Regions from separate parts of the Nocardioides endophyticus genome, predicted to be linked through region 2. Evidence: predicted binding sites of a transcription regulator. Region 2 holds the regulator's gene; the other holds the start of a gene.
The links. The regulator LexA, encoded in region 2, represses DNA repair genes until DNA is damaged. The targets are predictions, from matches to a motif close to TCGAACANNTGTTCGA.

Region 1 (5,179 bases), on a different contig from region 2:
TCCTTGGCCCCAAGCCGTGGCGCGCCACGCGATGGGCGTGGTTCTGGTTGCTCGGGTCGGTGCCTCTCGTCGGAGCCCTGGCGTTCCTGCTGCTCGGCGGCTCGACGTGGGTGCTGCCACCCGCTCGGCCGGAGCGAAGGCTGACGGGCGGCTGGGCGTTCCTGCTCTCCGTCGCCATCCACGCCGCGGCGGGGTCCGTGCTCGCAGCGGTCCTCTAGGGCGCGATCGGCAGCGCCAGCAACGCCGCGGCGGTTGGGTCGTCGCACTCCTGGCGGTGCCACAGCATCAGCAGTACGTCGACGGCGGGCGCCCGGACCTCGACGACCGGCTCGGCCTCCCCGATGACGACGGGCTCGGCATCGGGGACGTCGGTCGCGACCAGCCGGAGCGTGCCCGGCAATGGCTCGGTGCGGCCGAGCTGCACCTGGCGCGGGTAGAACTCGGTCGCGACCTCGGCGACGCCGTCCCAGGCGAGCGTCGGCTCGATCGACCACTCGTCGACCCGACCGATCGCGCCGAGCAGGTCGCGCGTGTGCATCAACGTCTCGTGAGTCTGCCGGCGCAGCCACCAGCCGGTGGTCTGCTCGGTCCCGAAGGTCCATGCAGCAGCCTCGGGCCCGACCGCGGCGAGGGCCTCGCGGAGGGCACCGGCGTGCGCGGAGTACCAGCTCACCAGCTCCTGCGGGTCGGTCGGCGCCGGCTCCGACTCGCCGTCGGGGTTGCCGGCGACGACGGCGTGCCACGCCCACTGGTGCACGCCACCGAGGTGGTCGACCAGGTCGGCCACGGCCCAGCCAGGACAGGACGGCACGACGGCCGTCGGGTCGGCGTCCTCGAGGAAGTCGGCGAAGTCCCAGGTCGCGTCGGCCAGCAGGGTGCTCCAGTCGTCTGTCACGGCCGGAATTGTTCCAGCCGTGACGGACGGTGCTGGAGTCAGCCCACCGCGTCGACGTCCGGGATGCCGCTCTCGGGCGGGGCGTCGTCGGCCTGGCCGGAGTCGTCCTCGGTGATCTCCGCGTCGCCGATGTCGGTCGTCAGCACCTTGGTCAGCGGCTCGCCCTTGCCGTCCTGGAGCTTGACGGCTCCATCCCGGAGATGCCGAGGTGGCTGTCCTCGCTGTAGCGGTACCACGGCGCTGTGGGTGGGTGTGCCGAGGGAGCCGACCGTCGCGAAGACCGGGTCCTTGAGCTCCAGTTCGTTGGTGAGGCTGTTGGTCTTGGTCGGGTCGTAGCCGTCGTCCTTGACGGTGAAGTCGATCGTGCGGCCGTTGACGCCACCGGCGGCGTTGACGAAGTCGAAGTAGGCCTTCGCACCGGTGGGAATCTCGCTGTAACCGGGTGCGGCGACGCCGGTCAGGGGGAAGGTGCCGCCGATCGCGATGGAGTCGTCGGTGACGCCGACGTCACGGAGGGATGGCTCGTCGTCCTTCCGTACGGCGCCATGGTGCGGCCTCCGACGGTGGCGTCAAGGGTCCGCTTCGCCGCTTCGCGCCCATGACCGCACCGTCTCCTGCCGAGAAGAGCGCGCCTGTCGGAAGGACGCCGACCCCTGGTCGGACACATGTGTTGCGGGCCGATGCACGGTGGTTGAGGTGCGAGGGCCGCCAGGCCCGAGCCTCGAAACCACCACCCCCAAAACCGGTCAGAAGAGTTTCACGAAAGTATCCACATCCCGGTCAACCAAGGGGTTCTGAGCACCTCAATGTCGGTGGCCCCTGCTTGGCTAGACCCATGAGCGAAGCACAGCACCACCCCGGTTCCGGGGACGAGTCCGGAGAGTCGCACGACTCCGCGGACCAGGTGCTGGCGGCGCTCCACTCCCACCACCAGGTGGCCACCCAGGTCGAGATCGACAAGCTGAAGCTCGCGGTCCAGTGGGCGATCATGCACCCCGCCGAGTCCATCACTCACGGCGCCGCGACAGTCGACGGCACCGAAGGCGAGTTCGCCATCGCCGGGCCGGGGGCGCCGCTGGTGGCGGAGTTCTGCGTCGCCGACCTCGCGTTGGCCCTGGGATGTCGACCGACGCCGGACGGTCCTACCTCGGTGACGCGATCGAGATCCGGTACCGGCTCCCGAAGATCTGGGCGCGTGTCCTCACTGGCCAGGTCGCGGTGTGGAAAGCACGCAAGATCGCGCACGCCACCACACCACTCTGCGTTGAGGGCGCCGCGTACGTGGACACCCACCTGGCGCATCAGGCGCACCGGTGCTCGTTCGCGCAGATCGACCGCGCCGTCGACGACGCGATTTGCAGGTTCGACCCGGAGGAGGCGGAGAAGCGTCGCCGGCAGGCCGTTGATGGCCGGCACTTCGACGTCGACACCAACCAGGTGTCCTTCGACGGCACCGTGCACGTCGACGCCGAGCTCGACCTCGCTGATGCGCTGGACCTCAACGACGCCATCACCGCCGGTGCCCAGCAGTTGGCTGACCTTGGTTGCGAGGAGACCCTCGACGTCCGCCGCTCGCTGGCCGCCGGGGCACTCGCCCGACACGAGCTCACCCTCGACCTCGAGTCCACCGCACCAGCACCCGACCGTCCGGCACCCCGCAAGCGGGAGCTGATGATCTACCTCCACCTCTCCGCCGACTCGGTCACCGGTGTCGCCGGTGTCGAGAACACCCGCTCCGTGATCTCCGTCGAGCAGGTCAAGGACTGGTGCGCGGGGACCAACACACACGTGACGGTGCGGCCGGTGATCGACCTCAACGCCAACCTGCAAACCGACACCTACCGCCCCACCCCGACCCAGCGGGAGCAGGCGATCCTCACCAACGCCACCTGCGTCTACCCTCACTGCAGCCGACCATCACGGTCCGCCGACCTCGACCACGTCGTGGAGCCCGAGCGCGGTGGCCCGACCGACAGCGTGAATCTCGCGGCCCTATGCCGTGGCCACCACCGCTACAAGACTCATGGCGGCTGGTCCGTCGTACGCACTGGACCCACCACCTTCACCTGGACCAGCCGCTACGGCTACTCCTACGACTGGGACACCCAGCACACCCAGCACACCCAGCACACCCAGCACACCCGACATACCCACTGACACCACCCCGCCGGCACCGCCGGCGGGGTCACAGCCACGTCGAGCTGGGTTCCTCAGTCGCGCCTACTCAGGCAGGACCTTGACGCGAGCCGCGCCCTTGCGACAGGCAAGGAAGTAGCCGGCGCCGACTTCGACAGCGACGAGGATCAGCCAGCGCGCGAGAGTGGTGGGCCGAGACATGGATCCAGATTGACTGCGTCGCGACCGCAGGGCCAACCCGTCCGTGCCTGCACGACCTCAGCCGTGCAGTACCTTCCGGAACGTCGCGCAGGTCTCGTCGACGGTGGCCTGGGCGCCGGGGGAGTGACCGCCCATGTCGACGAAGCCGTGGATCATGCCGTCGAAGGTGCGGACCTCGACGGCAACACCCGCGGCTGACAGCGCCGCGGCGAGGCGATGAAGTCGAGCTGTCCTCGGAGGTCCGGGTCGACGGGCAAGAGAGGTCTCCGTCAGAGGAACGCGTTGACGCCGGTCTCGGCCCGGCCGATGAGCAGCTTCTGGATCTGGCTCGTGCCTTCGTAGAGGGTCATCACGCGGGCATCGCGGAGGTACTTCTCGGCCGGGTGCTCGTCGACGTACCCAGCGCCGCCGTAGACCTGGATCGCGTTGTTGGCGGCACGTACGGCGGCCTCGGACGCGAAGAGCTTGGCCTTCGAGGCGGCGGTGCCGAACGGCTCACCGCGGTCGATCAGGTCGGCACAGCGCCACACCAGCAGACGCGCGGCGTCGGCGTCCACGGACATGTCGGAGATCAGCTCCTGCACCAGCTGGAAGCCGGCGAGCGGCTTGCCGAACTGCTGGCGGGTGGTGGCGTACTCCACCGAGTTCTCCAGGCAGCCCTGCACGATGCCCACGCAGCCGGAGGCGACCGAGACCCGACCCTTGTCGAGGGTGGTCATCGCGATCTTGAAGCCCTTGCCCTCCTCGCCGAGCAGTGCCGATGCGGGCACCCGGACGTCGGACAGGAACAGCTCGGCGGTGGCCTGGCCGCGTAGGCCGAGCTTGCCCTTGATCTCGCGGGCCTCGAAGCCGGGGGTGTCGGTCGGGACCAGGAACGCCGACACGCCACGGGGGCCGTCGTCGCTCGTGCGCGCGAAGATCAGCGCGCAGTCGGCCCAGGTGCCGTTGGTGATGAAGAGCTTCTGGCCGTTGAGGACGTAGTCGCCTCCGTCCTTGCGGGCCCGTGACGTCAGGTTGCCGGCGTCGGAGCCCGTGTCGGGCTCGGTCAGCCCGAAGCACCCGAGGGCGGTGCCGTCGGCGATCCGCGGCAGCCACTCCTGCTTCTGCTCCTCGGTCCCGAATCCCAGCACCGACTTGCCGAAGAGCCCGTTGGAGACCGACACGATGCCGCGCAGGGCGGAGTCGGCGCGGCCGAGCTCCTCCATGCCGAGCACGTAGGTCAGGTAGTCGCCGCCGAGGCCGCCGTACTCCTCCGGGATGGTCAGCCCGAAGAACCCGATCTCGGCCATCTTCGGGATGATGTCGAGGTCGACGGCCTCGTCGCGGTCCCACCGGGTCCGGTGCGGGATCGCCTCGCGGTCGAGGAAGTCACGGGCGAGGTCGCGGAAGGCCCGCTGCTCCTCGTTCAGGGTCAGGTCCATGGTGTGCCTCTCAGGACGGTGCAGGCAGGTCGACGAGTACGGCGAGCGCGGCGCGGTGCGCCTCGGCCGAGCCGAGCAGCAGCGCATCGGCCTTGGCCCGCTTGAGGTGCAAGTGGGCCGGGTGCTCCCACGTCATGCCGATCCCGCCGTGCAGCTGGATCGCCTCCTCGGCTGCGTGCACCGCGGCCTCACTGCAGAACGCCGCCGCCACGGCGACCGCGATCGGGGCGTCAGCGTCGCCAGTCGCCAGCGTCGCGGCGGCGTAGCGGGCGGCCGCGTCGGCCTGCTCGACCTCGGCGTACAGATCGGCCAGGCGGTGCTTGAGCGCCTGGAAGCCGCCGACGACGCGGCCGAACTGACGCCGCTCCTTGAGGTAGCCGATCGTCGTCTCGAGTGCCCAGCGCGCGACGCCGACCTGCTCGGCCGCCAGGAGTCCGGCGCCCATCAGCAGGCCCGCGTCGATGGCGGCGGAGGCGTCCTCGGCCACCAGCATCCGCTCGGCCCCGTCGAGGTCGACCGTGGCGAG
Region 2 (5,179 bases):
GCTTCGACGACCACGGCTTCGACGTGGCCGAGGCGCGCGCCGTGCTCGCTCCCCTGCTGGCTCGCCTCACCCCGCGCGAGCGCAAGATCGTCGAGCTGCGGTTCTTCCGAGGCTGCACGCAGTCGGAGATCGGCCGCGAGATCGGCGTCACCCAGATGCAGGTGTCCCGACTGCTGACCCGACTGATCGCTCGGATGCGCGAACAGATGGAGGTCTCCGCCGCCGCCTGATGCATGCTCGACAAACGATGTTGGCTCAGGAGACGAAGGAGCGGGCGTCGTCGGGTAGGTCGAGCACGAACCACGACGTCGTCCCGACGGAGTCCCGCACCGAGCCCCAGCTGTCGCTGAGGGCCTCGACCAGCACCAGGCCGCGGCCGAAGACCCGCATCGGGTCCTCGTCCACGACCACCTGGACCTCCGGACCGCCGGCGCCACCGTGGTCGCGGACGGCGACGGTCAGCAGGCCCTCGTCGAGGGTGAGGGTCAGCTCGCTGGAGGCGCCACCATGGATGACGGCGTTGGTCACCAGCTCGGAGAGACAGAGCTGCGCGGTCTCGACCGGGTCGTCGTCGACGCTCCAGTCAGCGAGCGTCCCGCGCAGGAACTTGCGAGCGATACCCGCCGAGCGTAGATCGTCGTCGAGGGTGAGCGACGCCGTCTTGGCGGACGCATCGACCTCGGTCGGCGACGGACCGGCGGGGGTCGCAGCACCATGAGTGCGCAGCCGGCGTACGGCGTCCGCCGCATGCTGGGCGAGGGCGGCGAGCGCGTCGCGCTGCTCAGCGTCGAAGGCCTGCTCGCGGTCGTAGTAGACGATCACGCCACCGATCGGGGTGGTCGCACCGTGCAGCGGGAACACCGCCAGGGCGCGGGTGCCGGCCGCGCGCTGAATGGCCACCAGCTCGGCGTACCGGCCACCGAACGAGTCGAGGTCGCCGCAGACCACGACGCTGGTGCGCACGACTCCGGTCAGCGGCACGTCGTCGTACGCGTCGATGTGGCACCAGTCCGCGGCAGTCTCAGCAGCCGTGGCCGGCAGGAACCGTAGGCGTCGGCCGCCGCCCTCCACCAGGGCGACGCCGGCGCGCCGTACGGCGGGAAGGGCGAGCAGCTCATCGAGGACCGCCCGCGCGACCGCATCGACGTCGGCCGCTGTAGCCAGCCCGACGGGAACGGAACCTGCCCGGGAGTTCCCCACGCCCGACAGCGTAGTTCACCCCTTCGGGGGGACCGGCGCGTTGCCGCGGCGTCAGGGACGATCGGACACAATGGCGCGGTGACGGGTGCGACGGGAGGCAAGCGGGCGGGGTCTCGCCGCGGACCGCGCGCCAAGAGGTCGCTCCAGCCGGTCCTGCTCGTCCTGGCCGCCGGCATCACCCTGTCGGTCGTGGCCTGGGGATACCTCGTGTACGCCGCCATCGACTTCGGCTCGAGCGCCCGCGGTGGCGACTCCACGGCCTGGTGGTTCCTCGGCCTCGCGTCGGTCGGCGCAGTCGCGTGCCTCTTCTTCGGGCTGATGCTGGTCGCTCGCCTGCTGCGGCGCCTCGGCATCACCAGGGCGCCCGAACGACCCGCCCCCGCCGCCAGTGGCGACGAGCCTGAGTCGCCTCGCCCGATCGGTGGTCGGCGGGCGGCTCGCTAGCGGTCCTTGAGCCGGCGCACGAACTTCAGGCCCGACCAGGTGTCGTCGATCGCGGCAACCTTCACGTCGACCCAGCCCAGGCGCAGTCCGAGGGCGCGCACCGCTGCGTCGTCGAGGTCGCTCACGATGCCGAGCGCCTTCTGCGCTGCCTTCTTGGGCCAGCACACCCACACCATCCCGGCGGTCACGGTCCGGTCGAAGATCGTCGGCAGCCGCGACTCCAGCTCGCCCAGTCGGGTCTGGAAGGTCAGCGTGACGTCGAGGCTCGATCCCGGCAGCCGGCGTACGACGCGCGCGCCGGTCTGGCCCAGCTCGAAGCCCGCAGGGGCCCGGTCGAGCAGCACCAGGTGCTCGTCCCCTATCCCCAGCTTGCGCAGCAGCGGAGTGCCTGAGTAGCCAGCCATGGCGAAGACCCTAGTGAAGTGCCGCGAGGGGCGGAGCCACGTGGCTCCGCCCCTCGTCTTCCCCGGTCCGTCGAGCGGGGTCGAAGCGCTCGACGAAATCTGTGTGGCCTCGAGGCAGTCAGTCGACAGGAATGAGCAGGCGCTGGCCGGAGACGAGCATCCCGGAGTCGAGCGCGTTGAGCTTCGAGATGCGATCGATCATCGAGGCGACGTCGCCGTCGTCGGCGGCCGCTGCGGCGATGTCCCACAGGGTGTCGCCGGGGCCGACCATCACGACGGCGGACGGCTCGGGCGTGCCGGCCTTGTCGGTGGCGACGGAGCCCGCGGCCACCACGATGCCGACGGCAAGGACCGCCATCAGGGCCAGCATCACGACCACGACGCGGCCTCGCCGGGTGAGGCGGACCGTGCTGCGCGGGCGGGTGCTCGACTGGAACATCTGGTCGATCGTCATGGTGCTCATCGGTGGCTCCTGGGGAAGTGGTCTTCTCGGTAACACCATTTCTAGTGGCGGCCACCGACAGCCGGTCTCGGCCTGCCTGGACCATCATCTCGATCAGGTGTTCGATCGAACGTGTGTACGACGTTAGAGCACGTGTTCGAACGACGCAAGAGGTCGACCGAACAATTGTTCGATGGATCTTCGACGGCCGGTGCGCCGACACGCCCGTTCGAACAAATGTTTGAACCGAGCGGCCGCGATGGCTAGCGTGTGACCCATGGCCAAGAAGATGACGGTGCGCGAGCTGCCCGACGGGCCGCCCGATGCCACCGGGCTCACCCCGCGACAGCAGCGCGTCCTCGCGACGATCAAGGACTCGATCGAGATGCGCGGCTACCCGCCGAGCATGCGTGAGATCGGCGAGGCCGTCGGGCTGACCAGCTCCTCGAGCGTCGCCCACCAGCTGAAGACGCTGGAGGAGAAGGGCTTCCTCAAGCGTGACCCCAACCGTCCCCGGGCGCTCGAGGTGTTCCTGCCCGAGGTGATGGCCGCCCGACGTTCGCTCGGCACGGCCGACGACTCGTCGTACGACGAGACCGGCGTGGGCGACCAGGTGCCGTCGGCGGCGTACGTCCCGCTGATCGGCCGGATCGCCGCCGGTGGGCCGATCCTGGCGGAGGAGCGGTACGACGACGTCTTCCCGCTCCCGAAGCAGCTGGTGGGCGAGGGCGAGCTCTTCCTGCTCGAGGTTTCCGGCGACTCGATGGTCGAGGCGGCCATCTGCGACGGCGACTACGTGGTCATCCGCAAGGAGCAGACTGCGGAGAACGGGGACATCGTCGCGGCACTGCTCGACGGCGAGGCGACGGTCAAGACTCTGCAGCGCAAGGACGGAAAGGTGTGGCTCCTGCCGCACAACCCGAACTACGATCCCATTGACGGCACTGACGCGACCATCCTCGGGAAGGTGACTGCGGTGCTGCGGCGGGTCTGATCACCCGGGAATGACCTGATCGGACCCGGGGTTCATCAAGGGGGACATCCCCGATGGCACGGGAGGGCCGATGAAAGACGCTGGTGCTGTGACCACGGCACCTGCTCTTGCCCGCCAGCGGACGAAGACCCGCTGGGCTCGTGCTGCCCTCGAGCTGCTGCTCATCCTCGCGCTCTGGGTGTTCTACAGCCTGGCCCGGCTGCTCGCCGACACGAGCCTGCAGCCCGCGCTGGCCCGGGCCAACGACCTGCTCCACGTCGAGACCCTCCTGGGCATCCACTGGGAGGTTCCGCTCAACCAGCTCTTCACCGACCATCGCGTGCTCGGCCTTGCCGGCAGCTACTGGTACGCCTCGCTGCACTACGTCGTGACCGCGGCCGTGCTGATCTGGTTGTGGCGACTGGGCACCGACCGCTACGGGCCCGCTCGGCGGGCGCTCGTCATCGGCACGCTGCTCGGCCTCGCGGCGTACCTCGTGATGCCGACGGCGCCGCCGCGCTTCATCAGTGGATACGTCGACGTCCTCAGCCTGCACGCAGCCGACGGCTGGTGGGGCGCCGACGCGTCCGCACCGCGCGGACTGGGCGGGCTGACCAACGAGCTGGCCGCGTTCCCCTCTCTCCACGCCGGCTGGTCCCTGTGGGTGGCCCTGGCGCTGCAGGTCTACGCGACCCGCAGGTGGGTGCGCGTGCTCGGTTGGGCGTATGCCGTGGGCACCGCGATCGTGATCGTCGGGACCGGCAACCACTGGGTCATCGACGCTGTCGTCGGCTGGCTGGTGATTCTGGTCGGCTGGGCGGCCGCCCGGGCCGTCGGTCGCATCCCGCTGCCGCGACTGTGGCCACGCAGCGACCGGACCAGACGAACCCTGGACCCACCACCAGCACACGAGGACGCCCCAGTCGTCGACTGATGGCGGGGCCGGATCCCGCCGTCGGTCGAGCAGCGAGCACCCGCGCTGCGGGGGTCTCGACAAGCTCGAACCACCGGCGACCCGCCGCCGACGCGCCGGAGTTGGGCGTTTCTTGGCTCGATCGTGGACAGTGGTGGGGTGCGCCTTCCTACTCTCGGCCGTCTGACCCTGCCCGCGACGAGCCTGCTCGTCGGCGCGCTCGCCTGGGGGGTCATGAGCGCACCTGCGTACGCCGAGGCGGACAACCCCGAGCTCGTTCCTGCGACCGAGACGGGTGCGGCCGAGGCCGCGACCAGTGCGCTCGACCAGGTCGAGGGGATCCTCGACCCGACGGCGGTAGAGAGTGCCACCCCGTCGGTCGGCGACAGCCGGGACCTGACCCTGGCCCTGCGTGATCTGCGGCTGCGTCAGGACGACCTCCCGCGCGCCGAGCGGGCGCGCGCCCGGGCGCTGGCGGAGCGTCCCCCCAAGGCGTACGGCTGGGCCAACGAGCAGACCAAGGCCTTCGCCGCGGTCGTCGTCCACTGGGATCTCGGCAAGACGCCGATGTCCCACGTCGACGATGCGGGCGCCGTGGCCGACCAGGTGCTGGCGACGTACGCCGCCGCCGGCTACCGGGCCCCGATGTCGGACGGCACCGCGGGCGGCGACGCGCGGCTCGACATCTACCTGGTCGACTTCGGGGCGGCCGGCCACCCAGAGCTCTACGGCTTCTGCGACGCCTCCGAGCTCCCGGCGCAGAACGGCCCGTACAACACGCCGGCGTACTGCGCGTTCGACCA

Region 1: ABEA33_RS14140 (HNH endonuclease signature motif containing protein) is a predicted target of LexA. The motif match lies at 1,933-1,948, and genes of this name have one in related genera.

Annotation. Positions count from the first base shown of each region.
Region 1 covers NZ_BAABKN010000015.1:319,170-324,348, forward strand. The annotation lists gene ABEA33_RS14120 (hypothetical protein) at 1-218, shown strand, start outside; gene ABEA33_RS14125 (maleylpyruvate isomerase family mycothiol-dependent enzyme) at 215-895, opposite strand; gene ABEA33_RS14130 (hypothetical protein) at 934-1,131, opposite strand; partial or broken gene ABEA33_RS14135 (ABC transporter substrate-binding protein) at 1,132-1,380, opposite strand; gene ABEA33_RS14140 (HNH endonuclease signature motif containing protein) at 2,015-3,052, shown strand; gene ABEA33_RS14145 (acyl-CoA dehydrogenase family protein) at 3,502-4,653, opposite strand; gene ABEA33_RS14150 (acyl-CoA dehydrogenase family protein) at 4,664-5,179, opposite strand, start outside.
Region 2 covers NZ_BAABKN010000014.1:164,188-169,366, forward strand. The annotation lists gene ABEA33_RS10965 (sigma-70 family RNA polymerase sigma factor) at 1-230, shown strand, start outside; gene ABEA33_RS10970 (ATP-binding protein) at 256-1,200, opposite strand; gene ABEA33_RS10975 (hypothetical protein) at 1,279-1,644, shown strand; gene ABEA33_RS10980 (DUF3052 domain-containing protein) at 1,641-2,048, opposite strand; gene ABEA33_RS10985 (LysM peptidoglycan-binding domain-containing protein) at 2,167-2,511, opposite strand; gene lexA (transcriptional repressor LexA) at 2,768-3,484, shown strand; gene ABEA33_RS10995 (phosphatase PAP2 family protein) at 3,573-4,397, shown strand; gene ABEA33_RS11000 (MXAN_6640 family putative metalloprotease) at 4,536-5,179, shown strand, end outside.